DNA from 2 places in the Blautia sp. CAG:257 genome. Region 1 is predicted to be linked to the other one. Evidence: riboswitches for the same ligand, from Rfam matches in the RefSeq annotation. Region 1 holds a riboswitch; the other holds the start of a gene.
What was found. A riboswitch is a leader RNA that binds a small molecule or an ion and turns the genes downstream of it on or off. The one in region 1 is predicted to bind cobalamin.
Positions count from the first base shown of each region.

Region 1 (15,564 bases):
CCGTGGAAATACCAGGAAAGGCGTTTGTTGCGAAGGTCAAAGAAATAGCCGTTTCCAGTCTGGCTGTTGACAGCAACAGGAAGAAAGGATGAATCATTTTTGGGGGATATAACAGTGTCTGCAATAATAATGTTTATAGAAGAATCTTTCAGTAATTTTTTGGTAGCTGCTGTGAGATTGTCCATATACATTACGAGAATCAGACAGGAGGCAGTGTTTCTTCCTTTCCGACAGATACCGTCAAATCTGTCAACTTCCTGATCTATGGTTTCTTCCAGATTCCAGGACGGAATCAGCCGAAAGTAGTAATGGACAAAGCAAAGCTGCCAGAAGGAAAATTTTTTTCGGTAATAATAGCCATTTCCGTCGTTTTTAAACTGGTTGGAGAGAAGGAGATACTGAAGGGATGGATGGCTGATAGAAGGAAGCACAGTTAATTTGCGGCGTATGAGCTTGTTCTTTTTAACAGCAGATTCCCACATCAGACCATCGAAGAAATTTTTTACAATAAGGAATAGGCCTATAGTAGAGAAAATAAAAAATCCTATAATGAAAATGCGGTCTCCATCCGGAGAATTACTTAAATGAAGATCATTGATCAAAACGGCTATCAGGATACAAACAAAGCTGATAAAAACACAGACCCATCCGGCAAAAAACAGTCGAAGCCCTCTTTTTTCAGGGCGGAACTGTTCCTGCTCGTCAAAGGTTTCAGGTACCTGAGAGTTTTCATCTTTCATAGATAGATTCCTCCTGAGATGTAAGTGTAATATAATGATTTTATCACAGAAAATTCTGAAAAAAAAGAATAATCTGCATTTTAAGAAAATATTAAAAAATAACAGTGTGACAGGTGGATGTTCCTGCTGCAATATCACATGGTGGCATAAATATGAAATGAACAGATGCCAATAAAAGCGTAATGGATACCTATAAAGAAAAGAAGAGACACGCTGGATTCTGTGAACAATATCCGGATTTGTCGATATAATAAATAATATGCTGCTATTCGCATCAGCCTGGTCAGAATGCTATATGAACAGCACCAAAGCACAGTCAGATAGGTCTGTAGAATTGTGAATATCTTGACATTTTTGAAAGACCATGATATAAAAAAATAGAATTAAGTGTTGATTTTACAGATATCCGGAGATAGCTGTAAGAATCGGTGAAAAGGGAAACAGGTGAGAATACTGTGCGGTGCCGCCGCTGTGAGCGCATAGAAGCAGTTTTGCTTCACTGCATTTCATACAGGAATGTGGGAAGGAGCAGAACAATATTGCTGCGCGAAGCCAGAAGACCTGCTTAGTTCTTTTTTGCATCCACGGGCCATGGTCATGCAGAAAAACAAGGGGATACTGTATCCATATATGGGAAAACAGATGCACTGTCGGCCGAAAGGCGGCAGTGTTTTTTTGTTTACCAGGAAAGTAGTACATTCTGTACTAATCTTCCTAGTAAACACAAAACGCTCCGCGAGGATGCGACCGGATGCATGCGGAATATGACTGCCTACGGCAGTCTGCATCTGGCACGCAAAGCAGAACAAGTCCCTCAAGGATTGAGGGATTTAGGGAGTGATAAGCGGACTTGTCCGCTTTGTTCTGTAGAGGATAAGTAAAGATGGGCCGGATTATATTTTCAGGAGGAAAAAACAATGTGTAACAAAAAAATGCTCAGTATGATGATGGCTGCGGTTATGACAGTGGGAGTGAGTGCAGGGACGGTATCAGCAGAGACTGATTATGAACCAGTAACTATTACTTTGAATTTACAGCGTTCAGGTCTGGGAGAGAATGTAGAGTATACATTTACAGAAAAGCCATCTGCGGTAGTAGCATCCGGGGAACAAATGGCGGATCTTTTCTTTGATCTGGGGCTGGAGGATCAGATGGCAGGCTATACAAAAGGAAACTGCTGGAGCACAAAATCAGAATTTCCGGCAAGCGAGAAAGTTCCTCAGCTTCTGGAACCGGGACAGGCTCTTTCTAATATGTCAAAAGAAAAACTTCTGGAAACTGGTTGTGATTTTCTGATTGGCTGGGATTCTGTATTTGCAGATAAAAGCTTTAATAAAGACTTCTGCGAGGAAAATGGTATTGCAATGTATTTCCCGTATGTATGTTCAGATCAGGCCACCTTTGAAGATCTTTATAAAGATTACGAAACTCTTGGAAAGATTTTTCAGGCAGAGGATGTGGCAGCAGAAAAAGTACAGGCTATGAAGGACAAGATTCAGTCAGTGAAGGAAACCATTGGCGAGGATGCTTATAAAGATCCGGTAGAAGTGTTTGTTTATGATTCCGGTGAGGATGCACCTTTTACTGCATGCCAGGGAATGCCGGGAGATATCCTGAAGCTTGCAGGCGGTATTTCCATTTTTGATGATATTGAAAAAGGCTGGGCAACTCCTTCCTGGGAAGAAGTGATTGAACGTGATCCGGAAGCTATTGTAATTCTGGATTATACAGGTAAGGATGATATTGCTGCCAAAAAAGAATTTCTGGAAACCAGCGAGTATACAAAAGATCTCACAGCAGTAAAAGAAGGCAGAATTTATTCCGCAAGCTGCAGTGACATGCAGGGGTCAGCAGGAAGCGCGGCTACAGTGGAGCAGATTGCACAGCAGCTTTATCCGGATATGTTTAAATAAGAGGATGTTATGAAAAAGAGATCAACAGCAGGCGGGAGGAGGCATTTTGCCGTCCTTCTGCTTTTTATATTAGGGATGATCGCTGTTTTTACCTGTATTTCTGTGACTATGGGGGCAGTAGAAATATCACCGGTAAATATTGTGAAGATCATTATTAATAAAAGTTTTGGGCGTGAAATTTTTGATGCAGCATGGGAGACAAAAACAGAAAATATTATCTGGAATATCCGTTTCCCGAGAGTTCTGCTGGCATTTATTGTAGGAGCCGGACTGTCGCTGTGCGGAGTTCTGATGCAGGCTCTCACAAAAAATTCCCTGGCTGATCCTTATGTGCTTGGAATTTCTTCTGGAGCATCGGCAGGAGCGGTCTGCGCTATGGTACTTGGAATGTTCAGCATTTTTGGAGGCTATTCTGTGATTGTGGGAGCGACAGCCGGAGCAGCGCTTTCGATTATTATGTCCATGAAGATCGCTTCTGTTCGGGGACGTATCACATCCACCCAGCTGGTATTGGCAGGAATAGCCACTTCGGCTCTGTTTTCAGCCATAACAAATTTAATAGTGTATGGCGGGGGCGCGTCAGATAAGACAAAGACAGCGCTTTACTGGATGGTAGGGTCTCTGAGCGGAGCTACCTGGTCCCGGCTGCATTATGTGGCAGTGGTATTTATTATTGCAGTGGCAGTGATTTTTCTGTTTGCAAAAGAGCTGGATGTACTTCTTTTGGGAGATGATGCGGCAGAAAATCTGGGAGTGGATACCCGGAAGTTAAAATGGGTTATTATTGCTGCTTCTACAGTACTTACAGGAGTGGTGGTATCGGTCAGCGGAGTAATCGGATTTATCGGTCTTGTTGTGCCTCATATGATGAGGGGAGTTGCCGGTTCAGCACATAGAAGACTGATTCCGCTGGCACTTCTGGGAGGCGGACTGTTTGCTGTGATCGCAGATCTTCTTTCCAGAGTGCTGATTGCTCCGGAAGAATTGCCGGTGGGAGTGATATCGGCTTTTTTTGGAGCGCCTTTTTTCCTGTATCTGATCCGGAAAGGGAGCAGAGAAAAGATGTGAGGGAGGTTATGAGACAGTGAGTTTAGAGGTAAAAACTTTGGATTATGAGATCCGGGGAAAAGAAATTTTAAAGGATATTTCTCTTGAAATTCATACGAAAGAATTCGTAGGGCTGGTAGGACCAAATGGCTGTGGCAAATCCACTCTTCTGAAAAATATTTACCGAACTCTTCGTCCAAAGTATAATACAGTATTTATTGACGGAAATGATATTTTAAAACTGTCTTCCAGAAAAATGGCCCGGGAGCTTGCAGTAATGGCTCAGGAAAATAATATGGAATTTGATTTTAAGGTTCAGGATATGGTAATGTTCGGACGTTATTCTCATAAAAAATTTCTTCAGGGAGATACGTCCCGGGACAGGGAATTATGTGCGGAATATCTTGCGGAAGTGGGACTGGAGGGATATGAAAACAGATCTTATCTCAGTCTGTCAGGAGGCGAAAAACAGAGAGTGCTTTTGGCCAGAGTGCTGATTCAGGAAAGTCGGTACATTATTCTGGATGAGCCGACCAATCACCTGGATATCAGTTATCAGTATCAGATTATGGATATTTTGAAAAAACAGGAGGCAACAGTATTTTCTTCTGTTCATGATCTGAATCTGGCAGCTCTTTACTGTGACAGGATTCTTTTTATGTATCAGGGGAAGATCGTGGACGACGGAACTCCGGAAGAGGTTCTCACTTCAGAGAACCTCTGGAAATATTTTCAGATCAGGGCTCAGATTTCCCGGAATCCGGCAACTGGAAAGCTTCAGATTTATTATCTTCCAGATTGGATATAAAGAACATTTTTATCAGTGTCTTTTCCGGAACTGAGAAACCAGAAACAGGACTACGCCCACCACCAGGATAACAGGCAGCAGAAAGCTGAGTACCATAAACAGAAGCGCAAGAACAGCTGCCGCCGCCGCGATCACGATCAGCTTTCCGTACCAGGTGGAAAGATCCAGATGGTAGTGCCGGTGTTTGGGCTGGCCGTATTCACTGTCCGACTGATTTCCATAACCTGTGTTTTCGGTATGGTAAATATCCTGTCCTGAATAATCCGAGGTATTGGTTCCGGAAAAAACAGAAGGCTCTGCATCGGTATCGATCAGGGTTTTGGCAATCAGTCTGGGATCGCCCAGTGAATCCAGAACCTGTTTTTCCTTCTGTCCCCTTTTTATGGCATCCTGTATATAATCATGGTAATATTGTGTATGCGCAGAGGCTTTTGCCTCCGGCATCTGGTCTGAAAGCTGCTCGTATAAAATATTAAGAAATTCTTTTTTTGTCATGTTTATCTCCCGAAATCGTTATGAACGTTATTTTATTTTTGTGCAGACTTCCTCTGTATATCAGAAGAAAGTTTTATTCTATAAGCAAACATATTTTTTAAAGCTGAATAAGGATTTTGAAAATCTGTGTTTATTATGGGGAACATGGAAGGATTCTTCCTTTATGCCTGTCTGACACAGAGCTTTCTGCTTAATATCTGATAAATGTGTATGCATAGAATTACTGATATTTTATCATACAGAAAGAAATCATAATAGTTTTTGAAATATTAAATTTCCATAAAACAATTCAGAAGGTCCGGTAAATTTCATGGAAACAGAAGGATGATTTTTTAGGGCTGTTCCGTAAAAATAGCTTGTATACATTCTTTCCAGGTTATAAAATAAAAAACAGATGGTCTGATCATGTTTTTATGAAAAGGGAAACCAGTACAAAAAGGCAGGAGGCAGGAAACATGTTACGAACTTTTCTTGTGGAAGATGAAATTGTTGTCAGGGAGACCATAAAAAAGATGATTCCCTGGGAGCAGTATGGATATGAGCTGGTTGGCGAGGCTCCGGACGGGGAAGTGGCTCTTCCAATGATAAAAAATTTGAAGCCGGATCTTCTGATCACGGATATTAAAATGCCGTTTATGGACGGGCTGACCCTGTGCCGTATGGTGAGAAAGGATTTTCCTGAGATGAAAATAGTGATTCTCAGCGGATATGACGATTTTAATTATGCAAAGCAGGCGATAGCCATAGGGGTAGAAGATTATCTTTTAAAGCCCATTACAAAAAATGCATTTCTGGAGCGTCTGACAGAAATACGGGAACGCTGGGAGAGAGAAAAAGGACAGCGGGACTATTATGAAAAGTTCCGCAGGGAGATTCAGGAATACGAAAGAAATGCAAGCAGAGATTTTTTTGAAGCTCTTGTCAGCGGAAAAATGGATGTGGGAGAAATCTACAGACAGGCAGAGCGGCTAGGGCTTGATATTGTTGCAGAAGTCTACAATATCATTCTTTTTACAATGGATACCGGAACGGAAAGCTATGATATTTCTGAAGCGTACTCTGAGTGTGAAGCTCAGAGAAGAGAAAAAATGGAAGCTTTTTTTGTGGACAATGCAAATGCCATGCTCTTCCGTAACAATGCGTTCAGCTATGGCGTTCTTGTAAAGGAAAAGAGAGACGCGCTTTCTGAAAATACAGAAAAATGTGTGGAGTTTTTTAAGGGGATTATGAAGGGCGAAAGGGAGCAGGACTGGTTTCTGGCAGTGGGACAGCCGGTAGAAAGACTGAGCAGTATCAAATCCAGTTATTATACAGCTTCCAAAACCTTTGCAAGGCGTTATCTTTATGACGGCTCTGTTCTCTATTATAAGGATCTGAAACAGGAAGATACCAAAAGGGATAACAGCCCTTTTCTGAAAAAAATTGACATCAATGCCCTGAATCCGGCCACTCTGGAACGATTTCTGGGAAGTGGGCTTCTGGATGAGACAGAGGACTTTGTAAGAGATTATTTTCAGGCTATCGGCTATGAGGCAATGGAATCTCTGGTGTTCCGCAATTATGTGATATTGAATGTAAGGTTTTCTGTTCTGGGATTTTTGCAGAAATTAGGCTGCGAACCGGGCAGACTGGAAGGACAGGATACAGAGCAGGAGTTGATGGAAAGGGCTCAATCCATGGAAACTGCCAAAAAATACGCTCAGGATATTATCCGGAAGGCAATTATGCTTCGGGATGAGAACTCGGGAAACAGAAACCGGAGTATCCTGAAATCAGCCATTGAATATATTGATACTCATTATATGAATGAAAGTCTTTCTCTGAATACTGCCGCTCAGGTGGCAAACATCAGCGCCAATCATTTCAGTGCTCTGTTCAGTCAGAATATGGGACAGACATTTATAGAATATCTGACAGCTCTCAGAATGGAGCATGCAAGGGAGCTGCTCCGGTGTACCGGAAAACGTTCCAGTGAGATCGCAGCAGAGGTTGGATATAAAGACGCCCATTATTTCAGCTATCTATTTAAGAAGACACAGGGAATGACGCCAAGTGAATACCGTAAAACCAGGGAGGACAGAGGATGAAGAAGATCCGGCTGGAAACAAAAATAAAAAGAATCCTTCTCGGTACGCTGGTGCCCATGGTGGTATTAATGCTTCTGCTTCTGGCTATTGTTTCCAGGTATATTTCACAGTATGACAGACTTCTTGAGAATCTTGCTATCAGCAGTGAATTTAATCTTCATTTTAAGGATGATGTTGATCTTGGCATGTACTCTATTGCTGTAGGAACAGAGGAAAACAGCTATTTGCCTGAAGTGATGAAAAGTGTCAGGGATGCAGAAAAAATCTTGAACAAGCTGAAAGAAAATACATCCAGCAGTGAGAGCCGTAAAAATCTGAAGCATCTGGAAAGTTATCTGAAAAACCTTGAAAAAAGAATGGTGGAATTGACAGAGATCACTGAGTATGACCAGAAAATGGCTTCCATGGACAACAATATCCGGATTCTGACCCGTCTTATTGTAGAGGAAATGCAGAATTTTATTTATAACGAATCCATGTATCTGGTTCATATGGAGTCTCTTATGACACAAAGAGTCTATATGCTGGTGGGCGGCGTTGTGGTTCTGTTTGTGGTTACAGTAGGTATTATGCTGCGCCGTTCTTTTCGGTTTTCAAGAAGCATTACAAGACCTGTGACAGAAATCCTTGGAAATGTCAGGGAAGTAGGACGGGGAAATTTTGAGATTTCTGAAGTCGATACTGACAGTATGGAAATTGAGGAGCTGGATGCAGGAATCCGAAGGATGGCAGAGAAGATCGAGCAACTGCTGCAGAGTGTAAAAAAGGAAGAAGAAATGCAGCATCTGACACAGCTTCAGCTTCTTCAGGCTCAGGTGAACCCTCACTTTCTCTATAATACGCTGGACACCATTATCTGGCTGATCGAAGGGGGACAGAATGACGATGCTGTGGAAATGATCTCCAATCTGTCTGTATTTTTCAGGACCTCACTTTCAAAGGGAAACGATGTGATCACCCTTTCCGAGGAAAAAAGACATACAGTCAGTTATCTGGAGATCCAGCAGTCCAGATACCGGGATATTCTGGAATTTGAGATTCATATTCCGGAAGAATTTAATGAAGTTATGGTTCCAAAGCTGACGCTTCAGCCTTTGGCTGAAAACGCTCTGTATCATGGAATAAAAAACAAAAGAGGCGGGGGAAAAATACTGATCGAGGGAGAGAAAAGAGGGGACGATCTGATCCTGAGGGTAACGGATAATGGGCAGGGTATGAAAAAAGAGCGTCTTCTGGAAATTCAGCATGCGATCCGCACAGGAGAACGGGCCGGATTTGGACTTTCGGCAGTGGCAGAGCGGCTGAGACTTTATTATGGGGCCGGATATGGAATGGAGATTCATTCAGAGGAAGGCAGAGGTACTGTAATTGAAATTCGTATTGGTAAAAAAATTAACCTCTCATCATAAATAAATCAACTTTAATCGTAAAAAAATCAATTTGTTAAATTGAAAACAAAAAATTGATAAAAGACCATACATTTTTCCGAAAATATTCTATGGAGTTTTTGGTGGTTTTCGCTATAATAAAGACATCTTAAAAAACACCGAACCAAAAAGTAAAGGGAGGAAACGGAACATGAAGAAAAAAATTATGGCAGCAGTTATGACAGCAGCAATGGTAGCAGGACTTGCAGGCGCAACAAGCGTATATGCGGCAGAGGATACTATTACAGTTGGATTTTCACAGGTTGGCGCAGAATCTGACTGGCGTACAGCAAATACTGAGTCCATGAAATCCACATTCTCTGAGGAAAACGGATATGAGCTGATCTTTGACGATGCACAGCAGAAACAGGAGAACCAGCTGACTGCAATCCGTAACTTCATCCAGCAGGAGGTTGATTATATTCTTCTTGCTCCTGTAACTGAAACCGGATGGGATACAGTTCTTCAGGAAGCAAAGGATGCCGGAATCCCGGTTATCATTGTTGACCGTATGGTTGATGTTTCTGATGACAGCCTTTATACTACATGGATCGGAACAGACGCTCTTCTGGAGGGTCGTAAAGCAGCAGAATGGCTGAACGCATACGCAACAGCAAAAGAGATCAAACCAGAGGATCTTCATATTGTAGATATTCAGGGAACAATCGGTTCCACAGCTCAGATCGGACGTACACAGGGTCTTGAGGAAGGCGTAGAGAAATATGGCTGGGATCTTCTCGAGCAGCAGTCCGGTGAGTTTACTCAGGCAAAAGGACAGGAAGTTATGGAGTCCATGCTGAAGAAATATGACAATATCAATGTTGTATACTGTGAGAACGACAACGAAGCATTCGGCGCAATCGACGCTATTGAGGCTGCCGGCAAAACAGTAGGAACTGACATTGCAAACGGTGAAATCCTGGTTATCTCCTTTGATACAACAAACGCTGGTCTTACAGACACTCTGAACGGAAAAATTGCCTGTGATGTAGAGTGCAACCCACTTCACGGACCACGTGCAGAAGAACTGATCAAAGCTCTTGAAGCTGGTGAAGAAGTTGAGAAACTGAACTATGTAGACGAGGAAATCTTTGCATCTGACGATACTGTTGCTTCTGTAACAGCAGTAAACAGCCTTGAAGAAGAAGGCGAATATGCAGTTACACCGATCACACAGGAAATCATTGACGGACGTGCATATTAATTACAGAGCAGACTGACAACAAAAGTGGAAGCAGATAGGAAAGTCTGAGAAACAGGAAGTGAATCCGGAGCGTGGTACATAATTCGGAGAACCCGGATCAGTGGACCACGCTCCTTTTGCGCTCAAAATCAGAGAAGAAAATCTGTTTTTGGCATATTTTATATGATTTTACAGATAATTATAAAAATTTAGGGAAAGCAGGTGGAAAGAATATGGAACAGAATGTTGTGCTGGAAATGCGTGATATCAGTAAAAATTTCACCGGTGTCCGTGCTCTTTCCCATGTGGATTTCACTTTGCGTAAAGGCGAGATCCATGCGTTAATGGGAGAAAACGGTGCAGGAAAATCTACGTTGATCAAGGTTCTGACAGGCGTTCATGAATTTGAAAGCGGAAGCATCCGCATGGCTGACAAAGAAAAAAATATCATCAATCATTCCCCGCAGGAGGCGCAGGAAAACGGAATCAGTACCGTATATCAGGAGGTCAATCTGTGCCCGAACCTGACTGTGGCTGAGAATCTTTTTATTGGGCGTGAACCCCGTAAAATGGGAATGATCAACTGGAAAGAAATGAATAACCGTTCTGAAAAGCTTCTGGAAAGTCTTGACATTCACGTACCGCCTACCCAGATGCTGGATGAGTGTTCAGTGGCTATTCAGCAGATGATCGCCATTGCCCGTGCAGTGGATATGAAATGTCAGGTACTGATCCTGGATGAGCCGACCTCTTCGCTTGATGATGACGAGGTTGAAAAGCTGTTTGTCCTTATGAGAAGACTTCGGGATGAGGGAGTTGGAATTATCTTTGTTACTCATTTCCTGGAACAGGTTTATGCAGTTTGCGACAGGATCACAGTTCTTCGTAACGGCGAGCTGGTAGGCGAATATGAGACAAAGGATCTGCCGAGAGTCATGCTGGTAGCCAAGATGATGGGCAAAGACTTTGATGATCTTGCTGATATTAAGAGCGCTCATGAAGGAAAGAAGCCGGAGGCTTCAGTTCCGGTAATTGAAGCAGAAGGACTTGGACATAAGGGAACCATTAAACCATTCAATATTAAGATCAATAAAGGCGAGGTAATCGGTCTTACCGGTCTTCTGGGCTCCGGCCGTTCCGAGCTGGTACGCGCTATTTACGGTGCAGACAAGGCAGACTGCGGAAAACTGAAGGTCAACGGAAAAGAAGTAAAGATCAACAGTCCTCTGGAGGCCATGAAGCTTGGTATGGCATATCTTCCTGAAGACCGCAAAGCAGAAGGTATTATCGCAGACCTTTCCGTAAGAGAAAATATCATCATTGCCCTTCAGGCAAAAAAAGGTATGTTCCATCCGTTAAGCAGAAAGGAAATGGAAGAGGCGGCAGATAAATACATTGACATGCTTCAGATTAAAACAGCTGACCGCGAGACTCCGATCAAGAGCCTTTCCGGCGGCAATCAGCAGAAGGTGATCCTTGGCAGATGGCTTCTGACAAACCCGGAATACCTGATTCTGGACGAGCCCACAAGAGGTATTGACATTGGTACAAAGACAGAGATCCAGAAAATTGTCCTTGATCTTGCGGATCAGGGAATGGCAGTGACCTTTATTTCCTCAGAGGTAGAGGAAATGCTCCGTACCTGTTCCCGTATGGCAGTGCTCCGGGACGGAGAAAAGGTGGGAGAGCTGGAAGAACATGAGCTTTCTCAGAGCAGCATTATGAAAGCCATTGCAGGAGGTGACGATAAAGATGAATAAAAGCAGATTAAAACAGATCACAGGCGCAAGGCTTTTTCTCCCCATCGTATGCCTGATCGCCGTGCTTCTGATCAATGTAATAAAAACACCGGACTTCTTCCATGTATCTATTCAGAACGGCGTCCTTTACGGATACATTATTGATGTTATCAACCGTGCTTCCGAGCTGGTTATCCTTGCAGTGGGCATGACTCTTGTTACAGCCGCTTCCGGCGGACAGGATATCAGTGTAGGCGCAGTAATGGCAGTGGCGGCAGCGGTTTGCTGTCAGATCCTTTCCGGCGGACAGGCCTCTGTTACCGAGTATCAGAATTCCATTATCCTTGCAGTAGTGGCAGCTCTTCTTGCATCAGCTCTCTGCGGCGCCTTTAATGGATTCCTGGTAGCCAAGCTGCGTATCCAGCCTATGGTAGCAACACTGATCCTGTATACGGCAGGACGTGGTATCGCACAGCTTGTTACAGCAGGACAGATTACTTATGTCCGCGTGGATTCCTACAAAATGGCAGGAGGCTACATTGGCAGATGCCCGATCCCCACACCGGTTTTCTTTGCTGTAATAACAGTCATTGTTGTTGCTCTGATCCTGAAAAAAACAGCTCTTGGGCTTTATATTGAAAGCGTTGGTATTAACGGCAAGGCAGCCCGTCTGGTCGGTTTGAATTCCACGATGATTAAATTTCTGACCTATGTGATCTGCGGCGTTCTGGCAGGTATTGCAGGAATCGTTGCATCCAGTCGTATTTATTCTGCAGATGCAAATAACATTGGTCTGAATCTTGAGATGGATGCGATCCTTGCGGTTGCTCTCGGCGGAAACTTCCTGGGCGGCGGTAAATTCAGCCTGGTAGGTTCTGTGATCGGCGCCTATACCATTCAGGCTCTTACAACAACTCTTTACGCAATGAATGTAAAGGCGGATCAGCTTCCGGTATACAAGGCTATTGTAGTTATTATCATCGTAACTCTTCAGAGTGAAGTATTTAAGAAATTTATCGCCGGACTGAAAAGCAGAAAAGTATCCGGCGCAGCAGCAGAAGGAGGTCAGAAGGCATGAAACAGAAAAAGAAAATGACAAATACAGGCTTCCTTTTGCTGATCACAATCATCCTGTTTTTTGCAATGTACGCTGCGGGAATGGTAGTATTCTGGGACAGCGGATTTAATAAGATTCAGACGTTTTTGAACCTGTTTGTATCCAATGCAGGACTCCTTGTTATTTCCTGCGGACTTACCATTGTTATGATAACAGGAGGAATTGATATTTCCGTAGGCTCTGTAACGGCCCTTGTGTGTATGGTAATGGCAGACCTTATGGAAAACAAAGGTGCAAGCGCTTATGTTGCAGTTGCAGTTGCTCTTGGCATCGGACTTCTGTTCGGTATTGTACAGGGCTTTCTTGTAACCTATATGGGTATCCAGCCCTTTATCGTAACACTGGCAGGAATGTTCTTCGGACGAGGCCTTACTGCTATCATCAGCACAGATATGATCGCTATTAAAAACAAGGTATTTCTCAGCTGGGCAAACTACCGTTTTTATATGCCTTTTGGTTCCACCAACAAAAAAGGTAAATTTATTCCGGCATACATACCGCCTACCGTTATTATTGCGCTGATCGTAGTGGTTCTCTGTGCAATCCTTTTGAAATACCGTAAATTCGGACGTAAGCTTTACGCTATCGGCGGAAACAAGCAGAGCGCTCTGATGATGGGACTTGATGTGAAAAAAACAATGTTTAAGGCTTATGTTCTTGACGGATTTCTGGCAGGTCTGGGCGGTTTCTTATTCTGCCTGAACAGCTGTGCAGGTTTTGTTGAGCAGGCAAAAGGACTGGAAATGGATGCGATCTCTTCGGCAGTTATCGGCGGAACACTGCTTTCCGGAGGTGTGGGAACTCCGATCGGAACCATGTTCGGTGTTCTGATCAAGGGAACTATCTCAAGTCTTATTACAGCGCAGGGAACACTTTCCAGCTGGTGGGTAAGAATCGTGCTTTCCGCGCTTCTGTGCTTCTTTATTGTGATCCAGTCTGTACTGGCTTCTGCAAAAAAGAAAAAATAAAAAAGAAAGATGATCGGACCGTAATAACCGGCGCGAGAAAAAGAAATGGGCTGCTTTTAAGCAGCCCTGATATCGAGGAGGAAATGTGAAATGAAGACAGGGAGAAATTATAAATTCTGGTTTTGTACAGGATCTCAGGATCTGTATGGGGATGAGTGTCTTAGAAAGGTTGCAGAACATTCCAGGATCATTGTGGAAGAGCTGAATAAATCCGGCATATTTCCTTTTGAACTGGTGTGGAAACCCACTCTGATCACCAATGAGCTGATTCGCAAAACCTTTAATGAAGCCAATGCAGATGAAGACTGTGCAGGTGTGATTACCTGGATGCACACATTTTCTCCTGCAAAATCCTGGATTTTGGGACTGAAGGAATACAGAAAGCCTCTTTGCCATCTGCATACCCAGTTTAATCAGGAGATTCCCTACGATACCATTGATATGGACTTTATGAATGAAAACCAGTCTGCTCACGGAGGCAGAGAGTATGGCCATATTGTGTCGCGTATGGGAATTGAGAGAAAGGTGATCGTAGGACACTGGGCAGACAGAAAGGTTCAGGAACGGCTGGCATCCTGGATGCGTACAGCAGTGGGAATCATGGAAAGCAGCCATATCCGTGTGTGCCGTGTGGCTGACAATATGAGAAACGTGGCAGTTACGGAAGGGGACAAAGTAGAGGCGCAGATCAAATTCGGCTGGGAAGTTGACGCTTATCCGGTCAATGAGGTTGCAGAATATGTAAAAGATGTAAGCAAAGCAGATATTGATGTTTTAGTGGAAGAATATTATAATAAATATGACATTCTTCTTGAGGGAAGAGACCCGGAAGAATTCAGACGTCATGTGGCAGTTCAGGCAGGTATTGAGATCGGTTTCGAACGCTTCCTGGAAGAAAATAATTATCAGGCAATAGTGACACATTTCGGTGATCTGGGAGCTTTGCAGCAGCTTCCGGGACTGGCAATGCAGCGCCTGATGGAAAAAGGCTACGGATTTGGAGCGGAAGGCGACTGGAAAACAGCCGCGATGGTCCGTCTTATGAAGATCATGACAGCAGGGATCAGGGATGCAAAGGGAACCTCCTTTATGGAAGATTATACATACAATCTGGTGCCCGGCAGAGAAGGAATTCTGCAGTCTCATATGCTGGAAGTTTGTCCGAGCATTTCCGATGGAAAAGTCGGCATTAAGGTTTGCCCGCTTTCCATGGGGGACAGAGAGGATCCGGCAAGACTTGTGTTTACTTCCAAAACAGGTCCGGCCATTGCCACCTCTCTTGTAGATTTGGGAGACCGTTTCCGACTGATCATCAATGATGTAGAGTGTAAAAAAGCAGAGAAACCAATGCCGAAGCTTCCGGTAGGAAGTGCGTTCTGGACTCCGATGCCGGATCTGGCAACAGGAGCAGAGGCATGGATCCTTGCGGGAGGCGCACATCATACTGCATTTTCCTATGACCTGACAGCGGAACAGATGGGTGACTGGGCGGCTGCAATGGGAATTGAGGCTGTATACATTGACAAAGACACAACCATCCGTAATTTTAAGAATGAACTGAGATGGAACGAGGTTGCATTCCGTAAATAACCGGATGGAGGACTAAGGAAAATTCGGGAGGATTTACAATGGGTGTAAACGAAGCAAAGAATTCAATAAAGAATAATAAAACAGCTCTGGGTATTGAGTTTGGTTCTACAAGGATCAAGGCGGTCCTGGTAGATGAAAATAACATGCCTATTGCATCAGGAAGCTATGACTGGGAGAACCGTCTGGAAAACGGAATCTGGACCTATCATCTGGAGGATATTCATGCAGGACTTCAGGGCAGCTACCGGGCTCTTGCCGAGAATGTAAAAGAACAGTATGGCGAAGAGCTTACCAGCGTGGGCGCGCTTGGTGTCAGCGCCATGATGCACGGATACATGCCGTTTAATAAAGACGGCGAGCTTCTGGTTCCTTTCCGTACCTGGAGAAACAATATCACAGGACAGGCTTCTGAGGAACTGATGGAGCTGTTTCAGTATAATGTTCCTCAGA
Region 1 covers NZ_HF999085.1:55,041-70,604, reverse strand. Annotated here, with positions in the region: gene QVP40_RS10490 (hypothetical protein) at 1-740, opposite strand, end outside; cobalamin riboswitch at 1,115-1,323, shown strand; gene QVP40_RS10485 (ABC transporter substrate-binding protein) at 1,658-2,653, shown strand; gene QVP40_RS10480 (FecCD family ABC transporter permease) at 2,663-3,721, shown strand; gene QVP40_RS10475 (ABC transporter ATP-binding protein) at 3,738-4,508, shown strand; gene QVP40_RS10470 (DUF1700 domain-containing protein) at 4,521-5,003, opposite strand; gene QVP40_RS10465 (response regulator transcription factor) at 5,459-7,090, shown strand; gene QVP40_RS10460 (sensor histidine kinase) at 7,087-8,499, shown strand; gene QVP40_RS10455 (ABC transporter substrate-binding protein) at 8,669-9,721, shown strand; gene QVP40_RS10450 (sugar ABC transporter ATP-binding protein) at 9,934-11,460, shown strand; gene QVP40_RS10445 (ABC transporter permease) at 11,453-12,517, shown strand; gene QVP40_RS10440 (ABC transporter permease subunit) at 12,514-13,524, shown strand; gene araA (L-arabinose isomerase) at 13,615-15,114, shown strand; gene QVP40_RS10430 (xylulokinase) at 15,153-15,564, shown strand, end outside.

Region 2 (15,564 bases), on a different contig from region 1:
AGGGACTTAAGTCCGAATTCAACAAAATCGTTTGGACGGACAAAGCTACTCTCGCAAAGCAGACAGTAGTTGTCTCAGTAGTCACGATTATTCTGGCTGTGATGATCAGCATTATGGATTCAGCTATTCTGGAAGGTATTAATCTTATAATCAGATAAGGGTAACGGTGATTGTATGTCAGAAGCGAAATGGTATGTTGTTCATACCTATTCCGGGTATGAGAACAAAGTAAAGGCCAACATTGAAAAAACAATTGAAAACAGACACCTGGAGGATCAGATCCTGGAAGTGCGTGTTCCGCTGGAAGAAGTAGTGGAAATGCGTAATGGTGCTGCGAAGCAGGTCCAGAAAAAGATGTTCCCGGGATATGTGCTTCTTAACATGGTCATGAATGATGATACCTGGTATGTTGTCCGCAATACCAGAGGCGTAACCGGTTTTGTAGGTCCGGGCTCCAAGCCTGTGCCGCTGACTGAGGAAGAAATGCGCCCGCTGGGAATTAAGGAAGAAAACATCCGGGTGGACTTTGCAGAAGGCGATATGGTAGTAGTTACAGGCGGAGCCTGGAAAGATACTGCCGGAGTTGTTACTGCAATTAATACTCAGAAGCAGACAGTAACCATCAATGTTGAATTGTTCGGTCGCGAAACGCCGGTAGAAATAAGTTTCGCAGAAATTAAAAGAGCGTAACACATTCAAGTGGGAGGGAAAAACCCCCGCCAATACCACATAGGAGGTGCCGAAAAATGGCAAAAAAAGTAACAGGTTATATTAAATTACAGATTCCGGCAGGCAAGGCAACCCCAGCACCGCCGGTTGGTCCGGCTCTTGGACAGCACGGTGTAAACATTGTACAGTTTACAAAAGAGTTCAATGCAAGAACAGCAGATCAGGGCGATCTGATCATCCCGGTTGTTATTACTGTTTATGCAGACAGAAGTTTCAGCTTCATAACCAAAACTCCGCCGGCAGCCGTTCTTCTGAAGAAGGCAGCTAACATCAAATCCGGTTCCGGTGTGCCGAACAAAACAAAAGTAGCAAAAGTTACTAAGGCACAGGTTCAGGAAATCGCTGAGATGAAGATGAAAGACTTAAATGCAGCAACTCTTGAAGCAGCTATGAGCATGATTGCAGGTACTGCAAGAAGTATGGGAATCGAAGTTGTAGACTGATTTTCCGTCAGAACTGCGAAATAGAGAAACTACTATATGAAGTGGGAGGGAAATCCCCGCAATTACCACAGGAGGTTATAGAAATGAAACGAGGAAAGAAATACGTGGAAGCTGCGAAAGCAGTAGACCGCGCAACATTATATGATACCGCAGAGGCTATCAGCCTTGTAAAAAAAGCAGCAGTTGCTAAATTTGACGAGACTATCGAAGCTCACATCCGTACAGGCTGCGATGGACGTCATGCAGATCAGCAGATTCGTGGAGCTGTTGTTCTGCCGCACGGAACCGGTAAAAAGGTTCGTGTTCTTGTATTTGCAAGAGATGCAAAAGCTGAGGAAGCAAAAGCTGCAGGCGCAGAATTCGTAGGAGCTGAGGACCTTATTCCGAAGATCCAGAACGAAGGATGGCTTGATTTCGACGTTGTTGTTGCTACACCGGACATGATGGGCGTTGTAGGACGTCTTGGTCGTGTACTTGGACCAAAAGGTCTTATGCCAAACCCGAAAGCCGGAACTGTAACTATGGACGTTACAAAAGCGGTTCATGATATCAAAGCAGGTAAGATTGAGTATCGTCTTGACAAAACCAATATCATCCATGTTCCGGTAGGTAAAGCATCCTTTACTGAGGAACAGTTAAGCGACAACTTCCAGACGCTTATTGAAGCTATCGTTAAGGCTCGTCCGAACACTCTGAAAGGTCAGTACCTGAGAAGCGTAACAATCGCTCCTACAATGGGACCTGGTGTGAAGATCAACCCGGCGAAATTAGTTTAATATATGAAAACAGGGGCATTCCTTTCGGGGGATGCTCTTTTGTTTTTGGAGATCATTATGAGAAAACGAAAAACTCCTTTACAGAAGGAACTGCAGCTGCTTGAAAAACAGGAAAAAAGATATCTGGAACAGAGACAGAATCAAAGTGATTCTAGGCTCAATAGATTTCTGGAGGACAAGGTTCCGGATAAACTGCAGAAAACACTGGAAAAAGCCTTTGCCAGCGCCTTTAAACTTATATTTGTAAAAGGCGTACAGGTCATAGAAAAAACATATAAAAAGCAGGAACTGGAAAAAGATTTTAAGGTTCAGGATTATGCAAATCAGATTAAAAATGACAGAAAGTCATTAAAAACAATAAGGAAAAATGCCGGTAATACAGGACGCCTGAATACGCTTGCCTCAGGTGCGGCAGGACTTGGAATGGGACTTATTGGAGTGGGTATTCCGGATATACCTGTATTTACAGGATTTTTGCTGAGAAGTATTTATCAGATTGCCTTGAAATATGGATTTTCTTATGAAGAGGAAAAAGAAAAAAAGTGGATACTTCTTCTGATACAGGGAGCGGCATCTTATGGGGAAAAACAAAAGGCAGCGGATAAAGCGGTTGAGTGCTACATCCAAAATGAACTCGTTGATAATTCCATTCCGCTGGATGAAATAATTCAGGAAACAGCCAGGATTCTTTCCGGAGAGCTGCTTTATATGAAATTTCTTCAGGGTATTCCCATTGTGGGAGTGGTCGGGGGAGCCTTTGACTTCAAGTATATGAAAGAGATTACAACCTATGCGGAAATAAAATACAGGAAACGATATTACAGGAATCTGTCGGAATATGATATGATAGAAAAGAAATAATGGTAGTTTAGAGAAAAATTCCAGAATTATTTTTTATGATAGAACAGGGATGGAAAGAGAGGAATCAGCGTGGAAAAAAGAAGATACAGAAAAAAGAACAGGAGAAAACAGAATTTAAAAAAGCTGTTAATGGTTCTGGTCATTGTATTTGTATTCTTTGGTCTGGAGCTGATCGTAGGCTGGCGATCAGGAGTTGGCGCATGGATGCAGGAGTTTCAGAAACCCGTTGTCCGTCAGCTGGACCTGAGCGGAATCAGTAGCCCCTATGCGATTCTGATTCAGGCCGGAAGCGGAAAGACAGTAGGCGATCTTAACGGGGAAGAGCAGATGTATCCGGCCTCTCTGACAAAAATGATGACTGCGATTGTTGCCATTGAGGAACTGAAAGATCTGGACCAGGAAATCACGCTGACTCAGGAAATGTTTGCCGGATTATATGAACAGGATGCCACGCAGGCAGGATTTCAGCCCGGAGAAACAGTCCGGGCTATAGATCTTCTGTACGGCGTTATGCTTCCCTCAGGCGCAGAGTGCTGTATCGCTCTTTCTTATGCGATTGCCGGTTCTGAACAGGGATTTGTGGATCTGATGAATAAAAAAGCAGAAAAGCTTGGAATGGACGGAACTCATTTCTGTGACAGCACAGGACTTCATAATCCGGATCATTACAGTACGGCAAAAGATATGGCAGTTCTTTTACAGTATGCGCTGAAAAATGATACGTTCCGGGAGATTGCAGAGAGTCCCTGGCATTCTACGCCCGGTACGAATCTCCATCCGGACGGGATTACCTATTACAGTACCATGTTTAAGAACCTTTCAGAGACCTCTGTAACAGGAGGAAAGATTCTGGGCGGAAAAACCGGTTTTACCAATGCGGCAGGAAGCTGTCTGGCAAGCTTTGCAGAAATCGAAGGCGTGGAATATATCCTTGTGACAGCAGGAGCAATGGATGGGGGAACGCCGAATATTACAGATGCAGTGACTGTTTACAATCGCCTGGGAGAGGCGGCCCAAGCCCTGAAATAGTTGATATCTAAAGGGAAATATTATCAGGAAATTATTTTTGCCTTAAGGAAATCAAGATGATTCTGCAGGATAGCAGTACTTTATCTGTAAAGTAAGAGAATTATATTGGGGAAAATAGACAAAAATTTATAACATTTTTTGTAGGATATTCCAGATAGACAGACATAATTTTTTCTGCTATCCTTGTATACAGAAGTTAAATAAAGACGGATTAGTCCAAGGATTGTTACTGAAATAATTTATTATCGTCAGGCAAGACCTTATAGTATATGAAATAAGTTTTATATACTGTAATGGTCTTTTTTTATTTATTTGCAGTAGTAGGGAGCGAAAGGGAACATGGTAATTTATAAGATTTTAAATAATAATCTGATTTTATCAAAAGATAATCAGGGGCATGAAGTCATCATAAAAGGATGTGGAATTGCTTTTCAGAAGAAAAAGGGGCAGCAGATAGATGAAAAACGGATTGAAAAGGTTTTTGTCGCAGAGACAGCGCAGATCAGTAAAGAAATTCAGGGATATCTCACCTCTATTCCAGAAATATATCTTGACTTTGTGGAGGAGTATGTAAATGAGGTAAAAGAAAAAAATGGAATGAATCTGAATGACAGTATTTATTTCTCATTAAGTGATCACATTATGGGAGCGATTTCCAGGTTAAAACAGGGAATCCGTATTCAGAATATGCTTCTTCTGGACATCAAACTTCTTTATCATAAAGAGTATGAAATTGGTTTGGATTTGTTGCAGAAAGTAAATGAAACATTTGAAACAGATCTGGCAATTGATGAAGCTGGATTTTTTGCATTGCATTTTGTGAATTCACAGGACAGTGGAAAAACAGACAGTTACCAGATTTCCATAATCGTACACCAGATTTTGGATGTAGTAGAAAAATATTATGAAAACATAAAATTTCAGGAAGAAAATCTGTATTATCAGAGATTTCTGACACATTTAAAATATTTTGCCCAGAGATTTTTTCATAAGGAACTACACTATGAAGAAAATGGTGAACTGTTTCAGATTATCAGAGAGCAGTATAAAGAAGCCTATGGGTGTGTAAAAATGATTTACCTGATGATGAAAGAAGAATATGAATACGATATGACGGAAGATGAAATGCTGTATCTGACAATTCATATTCAGAAGATTACAGAGGATCATAAACGGCTACAGTCGATTTAGTGTAAGATTTTTACAGACATCAGATAAGGTGTTAATGGATTGTTACTGGAATGCGTTCGATAAAAACGTATCTTTTCAGGCAAGACCTTTAATCATAAATTTTAATATTTATTATTAAAGGAGGTTCTAAAATGAAAAAGGACTATTTAGAAACTGCAGACACGCTAATTGCAGCAATGGGAGGAAAGGACAACATCATCCGTTTATTTCATTGCATGACAAGACTTCGTTTTTATGTAAAAGACAAAACGAAAGTCAATGAAAAGGAGATTTTAAAGCTCTCCGAAGTTTCAGGTGTAAACTGGCACGAGGAACAGTTTCAGGTTATTGCAGGAAATGAAGTAAATGCTGTCTATAAAGCGCTGGAGAACAAAGGCATTCCGACGGACGATACACGGGAAACTGATCCTGTAAACCCAAAAGGGGTTGTTTCCAGGATTGTTGATGCCATTACCGGTTGTATGACACCTATGATTCCGGCTCTGACAGCGGCAGGAATGATTAAGGTTGTACTTACACTTTTAACAACTTTCCATTTGGTATCTGATACCAGCAGCACTTATCAGGTTATCAGTTTTATAGGTGATGTAACCTTTTACTTTATGCCATTTCTGATTGCGGCAAATGCTGCAAAAATTTTCAGAGTAAATCAGTCGCTGGCATTGTTTATAGCGGGTGTTTATCTGAGTCCTGTATTTGTCAGTATGGCAGCTGGAGATGCGGCAATTACTTTGTTTGGGCTGCCGGTTACAAAGGTAACCTATTCTTATTCTGTAATTCCGGTTATTCTGATGGTATGGATCACACACTACATTGAACTTTTTGTAGATCGTATTACACCGAAGATGGTAAAATTAATTCTCAATCCAACACTGGTTATTCTGATTAGTGCGCCGATCGCCCTGATTGTAGTTGGTCCTATCGGAACAATCATTGGTAATGGACTTGCAGTAGCAATCAACTTTTTATCTGCAAAACTTGGTTTTGTGATCGTTGGTATTCTTGCGGCTCTTTTCCCGTTCATTGTTATGACGGGTATGCATCATGCGCTTACACCAATCGGACTGAATGCAATTGCGACAGGAGGCTCAGATACCCTGATTTTTGTATCTCAGGTTTGCTCTAATCTTGCACAGTCAGGTTCTTCTTTTGCGGTAGCAGTAAAATCAAAAGACAGTAATATGAAACAGCTTGCAAGTGCAGCGGCAGTATCTGCATTAATGGGGATTACGGAACCGGCACTTTATGGTGTCACACTGAAATTGAAACGTCCTGTTGTTGCTGCATCTGTTGCAGCTGGAATTGGCGGTATTGTAGGTGGACTTTTTCAGGTATCCCTGTATATTGCTCAGAATTGTATTATGGCAATTCCGGCATTTATCGGGGATAAAGGGATGAGTAACCTTCTGTATGGAATCATTATGATTATTGTATCGTTTGTTGCTTCCTTTATTCTTACCTTTATTTTGGGATTTGAAGATGTAAAATCAGATAATGAGATAAAGGAAAGCTCAGAGGCACAGGGAACAACAGAAACACAGCAGAGAAATCCTTTAGTAGAAAAAGTTGAACTTTATGCACCTGTAACAGGAACTGTAAAAACACTTGCCAATGTTGCGGACAAAACTTTTGCAGATAAAGTACTTGGAGATGGAGCGGCAATCTTTCCATCAGAAGGAAGAGTTTATGCTCCGGCTGACGGAACCGTTGTAAATATCATGGATACAAAACATGGAATTATGTTCGTAGCAGACAGTGGAGCAGAGATTTTGATCCATATTGGACTGGATACTGTCAATCTTAAAGGCAAATACTTTAAATCTTATGTAACAGACGGTGAAAGAGTAAAGAAGGGAGCACTTCTTGTTGAGTTTGACCTTGAAGCAATCAAAAAAGAAGGATATGATTTGACTACATCAGTTGTTGTTACTAATATTTCCGATTATATCAAGGCCGTATGTATGGAAAAAGAGGGTAGTGAGATCAGTGCAGGAGAGAAGTTTCTGACAGTCGTATAAACATAAGTACAGATCAGGCAGACAGGAGATATCTGTCTGCCGTTTTAAAGACAGGAGAAAGCAGATATGAAAAATTATAATCGTATGCCCGAAAATTTTTTATGGGGCGGAGCAACAGCTGCTAATCAGTATGAAGGAGGATGGAATGAGGGCGGAAAAGGGTTGTCTATTGCAGACATTCTTACGGGAGGAAGCGTCAATAAGGAACGCCGTCTGACACCTCCAGAGCCGTTACCCGAAGAATTTTATCCAAATCATGAAGCAACTGATTTTTATCATTGCTGGAAAGAAGATATTGCTCTGTTTGCTGAGATGGGATTTAAAATATATCGTTTTTCAATTTCGTGGTCACGGATCTTTCCAAAAGGAGACGAAGAAACTCCGAATGAAGAGGGGCTTAAGTTTTATGATGATGTTATAGACGAATTAAGAAAATATGGAATTGAACCACTGGTAACCATTTCTCATTATGAAAATCCACTTCATCTTTCGCTAGAGTACGGTGGTTGGAAAAATCGTAAACTGATTGATTTTTATCTTAGATTTGCCAGAGTATTATTTGAAAGATATAAAGGAAAAGTAAAGTACTGGCTTACATTTAATGAGATTAATATGCTGACACAGCCGTTTGGCGCAGTTTTCTGTGCAGGGATGCTGGATTCGGAAGATGTATGCCTGCAGAGTCGGTATCAGGCAATGCATCACCAGTTGGTTGCAAGTGCTTTGGCAGTATCTATGGCGCATAAGATTGACAATGAAAATAAGCTGGGGTGTATGCTGGCATATCATAATGGTTATGCTTATACCTGCCATCCAGAAGATGTTTTTTATGCCCAAAGATTTGGGCAGATTCATAATTCAATTGCCGGGGATGTTCATGTGAGAGGATATTATCCTGGATTTGCTGCAAGATTTTTTGAAGAAAATGAAATAGAGCTGGAGATTGAGCCGGAAGATGCGGGTATATTGAAGAATGGTACGGTAGACTTTGTTTCTATCAGTTATTATTCCAGTAATTGTGTCAGCGTTGTGAAAGAAGGTGAGCTAACCGCTGCCAATGGAGGGGAAAATATTAAGAATCCATATCTTGAAACTTCTGCATGGGGATGGCAAATTGATGCAGTGGGACTCAGATATGTTTTGAATCAGATTTATGACCGCTATCAGATTCCAATCATGATTGTAGAAAATGGTCTGGGAGCCGTGGATGAGCTGACAGAAGATGGAAAAATCCATGATGAATACCGCATTGAATATATGCGTAAGCATATAGAACAGATGAAGGAAGCTATCCATGATGGTGTAGAACTGGTTGGCTATACATGCTGGGGATGTACCGATCTTGTTAGTGCTTCAACCGGAGAATTGAAAAAAAGATATGGTCTGATTTACGTTGATAAAAATGATGACGGAACAGGAAACTTTGCCAGAATTCGTAAAGACTCTTTTTACTGGTACAAAAGAGTAATAGACTCCTGTGGTGAAAAACTATAAAAGAACAATAAAATATCCTGGCCAGGTTACGGAGCCTAAAAGCTCTGTACCTGCCAGGATATTACTATTCTGTGATGGTAGAGTTAAATAACATTATTTTCACACATGATTTCAGACGAAAGAAGATCAATAATTCTCGACTTTGCGCTCAAAATAAGCTCTTGGATGGGCACATACCGGACATACTTCAGGAGCTTCGTCAGCCATATGAATATATCCGCAGTTGCGGCATTTCCAGCCAAGAGGCGCATCTCCTTTAAATGTTTTATCAGCTTTGTAGGATTCCAGAAGTTTTTTGTATCGGGCTTCGTGAGCAGCCTCTACTTTGGCAACACCTTCAAATTTTTCAGCCAGCTCTTCAAAACCTTCTTCTCTGGCTTCCCGTGCCATTCTTGCATACATATCTGTCCATTCAAAGTTTTCACCCTGAGCGGCATCTTCAAGATTGGTTTCAATATCATGAATTCCATGAAACTCCTTAAACCACATTTTAGCGTGTTCTTTTTCCTGATCCGCAGTTTCCAGATAAAGAGCTGCAAGCTGCTCATATCCTGCTTTTTTTGCAGCGGAAGCAAAGAAGGTGTATTTATTTCTTGCCTGTGATTCTCCTGCAAAGGCTTCCATAAGATTTTTTTCTGTTTTGGTTCCTGCATACTTTGACATGTGGTTTCCTCCTTTATCACTGATAATTGATTGTTTAAAATTGCTGTATAGCTTCTTATACCATATCATTCAAAACATAAGTGTGTCAACATATGTTTGATTTAGGCTGTTTTTTACATAAAAGAAAGCGGAGAGCATGTTCTGCTCTCCGCTTCAGAGGCTTATTCTTAGCCGAAGTATCTTTCAAGAAGACCCTGGAATGCTTTTCCGTGTCTAGCTTCGTCACGAGCCATCTCATGAACTGTATCATGGATTGCGTCAAGGTTAGCAGCTTTTGCACGTTTAGCAAGGTCAAATTTACCTGCTGTAGCGCCGTTCTCTGCAGCAACGCGCATCTCAAGGTTTTTCTTTGTGCTGTCTGTTACAACTTCACCAAGAAGCTCAGCGAATTTTGCAGCATGCTCTGCTTCTTCATAAGCAGCTTTTTCCCAGTAAAGACCGATTTCCGGATAACCCTCTCTGTGTGCTACTCTTGCCATTGCAAGGTACATACCAACTTCAGAGCACTCACCCTCAAAGTTTGCACGAAGGTCAGCAAGGATGTCTTCGCTAACGCCCTTAGCTACACCTACAACATGCTCAGCTGCCCAGCTCATGCCTTCTGCCTGTTTTGTAAATTTGTCAGCAGATGCTTTACAGATCGGACATACCTCCGGTGCGTTCTCGCCTTCGTAAACATAACCACATACATTGCATACCCATTTAGCCATAATGATAATCTCCTTTTCTTAAATAATTATTTTTAATAATAGTAATTGTTACTGTTTTGCTATGTCTATAATCTACCATACTGTTTGCTGAATGTCAAGGGAAATTCTTAATTTTTTTCTTTCTTCATGCAATCTTCACACATTCCGAAGAATCTGGCGCTGCAGTCAGTAATTATGCCGTTAAAATGCTCTCCGGCCCTTTTCATAATATCCTGCATGTCTTCTGTTTCCAGATCAATGACACAGCCGCATTCTGTACACATAAAGTGACAGTGGGGCTCTACCCGGCCGTCAAAACGATCTGCGCCGCCAAAGCTGGCAAGTTTTTTGATCTCACCAAGATCAGAAAGCAGAGAAAGATTTCTGTACACAGTTCCAAGGCTGATATTTGGATAGATAGATTTCATGTTTTCATATACCGTATCAGCTGTGGGGTGGTCTGTGCGTGTCATCAGAAATTCCTTGATGGATTCGCGCTGTCTGCTGTATTTTAATGCAGCCATAGGCACACTCCTTTCTCCTGTAATAACAATAATGGTTATTGATATTATATAAAACAGGAGTTGATTTGTCAAGAATTTTCAAATATAAACAAATGTATTTTAAGATTATCAGCTTTTATTTTTTGTTATGTTTTGCCAGGGAACAAAAAAACAGCTTTAAAGCTGTTTTTTCATTACATTTCAGGCAGGATTTTACTGGACATCCAGACGTTTCAGATGCTCCACCAGAATTTTACGGATGCCGGGATATTCGCCCAGCCCTTTTAAGACAGGCTCTACTTCATATCTGGCTGATTTAAACTGGCTGTACCAGGATTCCGGATCATCCCCGGCCATATCATTTTTTGCATGGTCTCCGGCTACGATCATAAAAGGTGCAAGAATAACTTTGGAAGGCTGGTAGGAACGGATCATTTTCAGCAGAGTTTCCATGGAAGGGTAGGCTTCAACCGTTCCAAGGAAGATATTCGAATATCCTTTGTCCTTAAAGGTATAGTCCAAAGCAGCGTAAATGGAATTGGAAAAATGCGTAGTGCCATGTCCCATCAAAACAAGAACCTGGTCTTTTTTCAGGCTGGAAAATTCGTCTGCAATGGCCTGGATCACATCCAGGCTGTCCTGTTCGCTGGTAAGCAAAGGATCGCCAAAGGAAATGGAGTGAAAATCCTCCCTGTAGGAAAGGGCGTCCTCTTTCATAAGATCGTTTTCAATACCATTGATCACATGAGTTGGCTGAATAAGAACATCAGTGATTCCATCTCTGCGCATTTGCTCCATGGCCTCTTTTACCGTATTTACATGGATCTGATCCCTGTCCTTCAGTTTTCGAATGATCATTTTGCTGGTCCATGCCCGGTAAAGGGGATAATCCGGAAAGGCTGCCTGCATTTCTTTTTCAATAGCGTCAATGGTTACCTTGCAGGTATCATGGTGGCTGGTTCCGAAGCTTACAGCCAGAATTGCTTTTTTTCTGTTTTCAGTCACGATGTTGTTTCCTCCGTAATGTGGGTTTAAATTAATATCAGAAATGTAAGTTTCAAGTGTTTTCAAATTGCGGGGAAGAGGCAGGGAAGCCTTTAAAATCCCTTTTTTACAAAGACTTTCAAAAAGCTCCAGAACAGCAGGCGTTTCCAGGTTTGTTTTTTTCAGAGCGCCCCGGTTTCCAAAAACCTGAGCGGGAGTTCCCTGCATCAGTACCTTTCCTTCATGAAAAAGCATAACCTCGTCCGCCCATTCGTAGGCATAGTTGACATCATGAGTTGCCATCAGCACAGTGATGCCCTGTTCTGTCAGCTGCTCTACGATATGATTTACCATTGTGGTATGGCGGGGATCCAGAGCAGCGGCAGGCTCGTCCAGAATGATAATATCCGGATGCATGACCAGAATATCTGCAATGGAAACCTGTTTTTTCTGACCTCCGCTTAAGGCGTGGGTGGGTTTATGGCGGAAAGGAGTGATCTCCAGATATTCGATCACATCCTCCACCTCTTTTTTTGCCTGTTCTTCCGGAACCCCAAGATTAAGAATCCCAAAAGAGATTTCCTGAAAAACGCTGGCAGAAAAGAGCTGATTGTCAGGATCCTGGAATACAATCCCTACCTTGCTGCGGAGCTTCAGAAGATCTTTCTTTTTATAGCCCACTTCCTCTCCGTTAAAGTACAGCTTTCCTGACTGAGGCTTCAGTATTCCGGTACAGCAAAGAAAAAAAGTAGATTTTCCACTGCCGTTTGCCCCCATAAAGGCTACTTTCTGTCCCCGTCTGATTTCCAGGGAAAGTCCGTTAAGGGAGTGGGAGTTGTTGTCATCATAGGAAAAGTAAAGCTCATCGGCTTTTAAAATAATATCTGGATTCATAAATAAAATCTCCTCCACAGAGCAAATAAAAATAATGCGCCGTCAAACAGGATAATAGCCAGAATCACCTTTTTTTTAGGCGGGCGGGATTCTGACAGAACATGGATAGTTCCGTCATAACACCGGGCTTCCATTGCGTCATAAAGGCGGTTGGAGCGGCTGATGGCGCGTATCATCAGAACAGACCCCATCATACCGAAGGACTTCAGAGCTGTCCGGTAGTTTTTATTTCCAAGCCTGCAGTCCTGAGACATGGAAATCGCGCTGGCAGTTTCCAGCAGAACAAAAATAAAACGATAGATCAGAAGCATAAGCTCGATCAGTATTTTGGGACAGTGCAGTTTCTTTAACACATCCAGGATATCCGGTACCGGAGTGGTAAAGGAAAGAAAGTACAGGCAGGAAACCGCTGCAAGTGCAGTAAGGATCAGCTGCAGGGCATACAGGCAGGAATCCAGACTGGAGGTAAGATACCATGTTCCCACAGGAATGGCGAACAGATCCAGAGGAGTTTTCCGGATATTCAGTATAATAGCCACAGTGCTTAAAAGTAAAAAGGCCAGTGGGGCAGTAAGGAACTTCAGATAGCGAAAAACAGGGACCCCACCATAAAAAACGGTAAGAATCCCTGTTGCTGCTAAAACAATCCCTGCCACTGCCGTGGAACGACTCATTACGCAGATACACAGCGTAATCACAGCGAAGGCAAATTTTTCACCGGCATTTTCATATCTAAGCTTTGACTGATAACAAAGCTTGTCAATGACAATCATAAAAATCTCCTTTCATCAGAGAAGGCCGGATTTTGATCATTGATCCTTCATCCATTTTTTGCGTTCTACAAAACGTCCCATTATAAAGGCGATAATTCCGACTCCGATACCTGTCTGGATACAGAAAAGGAGACTTTCCACCTCGCCCGGAAGCTCTCCGCCAAGAAGCTGTTCAAAAACAGGCGTAGCCCATGGCTCATAAGAGGAATCGACTTCTTCCACAACAACACTTCCGGCATCGTCAGAACCGCCGAACTCGGCATCCTTCAGTACAAACAGCGGGACAAAAGCAATCAGAAAAATGGCAACGATTGCAGCGATTACAGTCTTTTTCATATTATTTTGCCTCCTTCAGAATTCCCATTGCGCGAAGCTCCGGTTTTGCATAGGTTTCAAGACCCATGAAAATTACTACAGTGATGATACCTTCGATAATGGCAAGAGGTACCTGTGTTGGTGCGAAAATAGCCATGAATTTGCCCAGGGCAGCTCCGAAGGTAGTGTCTGCGTTATGAGCAAGGGCAAGCTGGCCGGCTGTGACGCAGTAGGTAAACAGATCGCCCAAAGCAGCCGCAAGGAAAACAGCAACCCGTTTATTTACATTCATTTTTTTGCACAGAACATAGATTCCATAAGAAACAAACGGACCGGCAATAGCCATGGAAAAGGTGTTTGCTCCAAGTGTGGTAAGTCCTCCGTGTGCCAGAAGAATCGCCTGGAACAGAAGAACGATCAGTCCCAGAATGGAAACAGCGGCCGGACCGAAGAGAATGGCTCCGAGACCGGTTCCGGTCATATGTGAGCAGCTTCCTGTGACGGACGGTATCTTCAGTGAAGAAATCACAAAGATAAAGGCGCCGGACATGGCCAGCATGGTGATCAGGTTTCTGTGTTCATTCAGAGTCTTTTTTATGGACATAAATCCTGCAATAAGAAAGGGTACGCATAAAACACCCCATGCGATGCAAAAGCTTCCCGGAAGATAACCCTCCATGATATGCATGGCACTGACGTTTGGAACAATGCCGAAAGCAAGAGCAAAGGCTCCGGCAAGTACAAGAATTTTCTTTTGTTTTTTACTCATTTTCTTCTCCCTTCTGATCAAACAGAACTAAAATAAAAAAACCTGTGCGGTTATACCGACAGGCCCTCAGAAGAACAAGAGGTAATAGCAGGAAAATAGAATTGATCTGCTATGAGCCAACCTGTTCTTACACAAGGCCATCGTTCGTAACCTGTGTAAATTTCATGTAAAAGGCAGGCCTTTTGACTTGGGCATCATCACTGCATTTCGTCTTCCCGGGTATCTTCAGATATTCAGTGACATAATGAAATGCGGCTCTTCCGTTACAGCGGCGTGACCGTGTGAGACTTTCACTCAACTTTCCTATTCTCCTGCATAAGCAGACACCGTTTTACATTCAATTCTGAATTTATTGTAGCATAAACCCCAGTGTTGTCAAGGAAAAACGCAGCAGGGATGCAGGAAACCGCAGCGGTCTTTTTTTCTGGATGACACTGTGATATACTGGTTCAGGAATGAAAAAAACATAAGAAATTCTTAATAATTTACCCCTTTTATCTTAAACACCATTTGATATTCTTAGTATAACGAATCACAGAAAAGAGACTGTGATCCGGTGTGAATTTAATTTTGTTTCAGGAGGTACAGAGACGTGGCAGAAATACTGGTTTGTGATGATGACAAGGCGATCGTGGAGGCAATAGAGATCTATCTTTCACAGGAAGGTCATCATATTCTTAAAGCTTATGACGGAGAGGAGGCTCTTCGGACACTGCGGGAAAATCCGGTAGATCTGCTGATCATTGACGTTATGATGCCAAAGCTGGACGGAATCCGGGCGACTCTTAAGATCAGAGAGGAAAACCCGCTTCCCATTATTATTTTATCCGCAAAGTCAGAGGACGCAGATAAAATCCTGGGCCTGAACGTAGGGGCGGATGACTATGTGACAAAGCCCTTTAACCCATTGGAGCTGGTGGCCAGAGTCAGATCCCAGCTTCGCAGATATACTCAGCTTGGCGCTGTATCTCAGAAAAAGGAAAATGTTTACGTAACAGGCGGACTGACTGTGGATGATGACCGCAAAGAGGTCTGTGTGGACGGAGAACCGGTAAAGCTGACTCCCATTGAGTACAGAATCCTTCTTCTTCTGGTAAAAAATCAGGGAAGAGTATTTTCTACCAATCAGATTTATGAAAATATCTGGAACGAAGAGGCAATAGCGGCAGACAATACTGTGGCAGTCCACATCCGGCATATCCGTGAAAAGATTGAGATCAATCCAAAGGAACCCAGATACCTGAAGGTGGTCTGGGGACTGGGCTATAAAGTAGAAAAGCTTTAAACGCCCGGCAGGTTATTAAGAAGAGAAATCCATATATCAGGAAGATGGAAAGGGGCATTATTATGAAGAAAAAATGGTATAGAAGCAGCGCGGTGAAAGCCGCCGCTCTGGTAGTGGGCGTTGCTTCTCTGACTGCTGCGGCAGCAGG
Region 2 covers NZ_HF999069.1:54,765-70,328, forward strand. Annotated here, with positions in the region: gene secE (preprotein translocase subunit SecE) at 1-158, shown strand, start outside; gene nusG (transcription termination/antitermination protein NusG) at 175-690, shown strand; gene rplK (50S ribosomal protein L11) at 747-1,172, shown strand; gene rplA (50S ribosomal protein L1) at 1,256-1,948, shown strand; gene QVP40_RS08630 (EcsC family protein) at 2,006-2,809, shown strand; gene QVP40_RS08635 (D-alanyl-D-alanine carboxypeptidase family protein) at 2,879-3,838, shown strand; gene QVP40_RS08640 (PRD domain-containing protein) at 4,178-5,029, shown strand; gene QVP40_RS08645 (beta-glucoside-specific PTS transporter subunit IIABC) at 5,161-7,047, shown strand; gene QVP40_RS08650 (glycoside hydrolase family 1 protein) at 7,114-8,541, shown strand; gene rbr (rubrerythrin) at 8,668-9,204, opposite strand; gene QVP40_RS08660 (NADH peroxidase) at 9,372-9,914, opposite strand; gene QVP40_RS08665 (Fur family transcriptional regulator) at 10,022-10,417, opposite strand; gene QVP40_RS13900 (sirohydrochlorin cobaltochelatase) at 10,610-11,401, opposite strand; partial or broken gene QVP40_RS13905 (energy-coupling factor ABC transporter ATP-binding protein) at 11,672-12,274, opposite strand; gene cbiQ (cobalt ECF transporter T component CbiQ) at 12,271-13,047, opposite strand; gene QVP40_RS08685 (energy-coupling factor ABC transporter substrate-binding protein) at 13,084-13,383, opposite strand; gene QVP40_RS08690 (energy-coupling factor ABC transporter permease) at 13,385-14,131, opposite strand; cobalamin riboswitch at 14,287-14,478, opposite strand; gene QVP40_RS08695 (response regulator transcription factor) at 14,724-15,416, shown strand; gene QVP40_RS08700 (sensor histidine kinase) at 15,479-15,564, shown strand, end outside.
Region 2: it holds a riboswitch for cobalamin, as region 1 does, so the genes downstream of both, QVP40_RS08690 (energy-coupling factor ABC transporter permease) here and QVP40_RS10485 (ABC transporter substrate-binding protein) in region 1, are expected to answer to the same signal.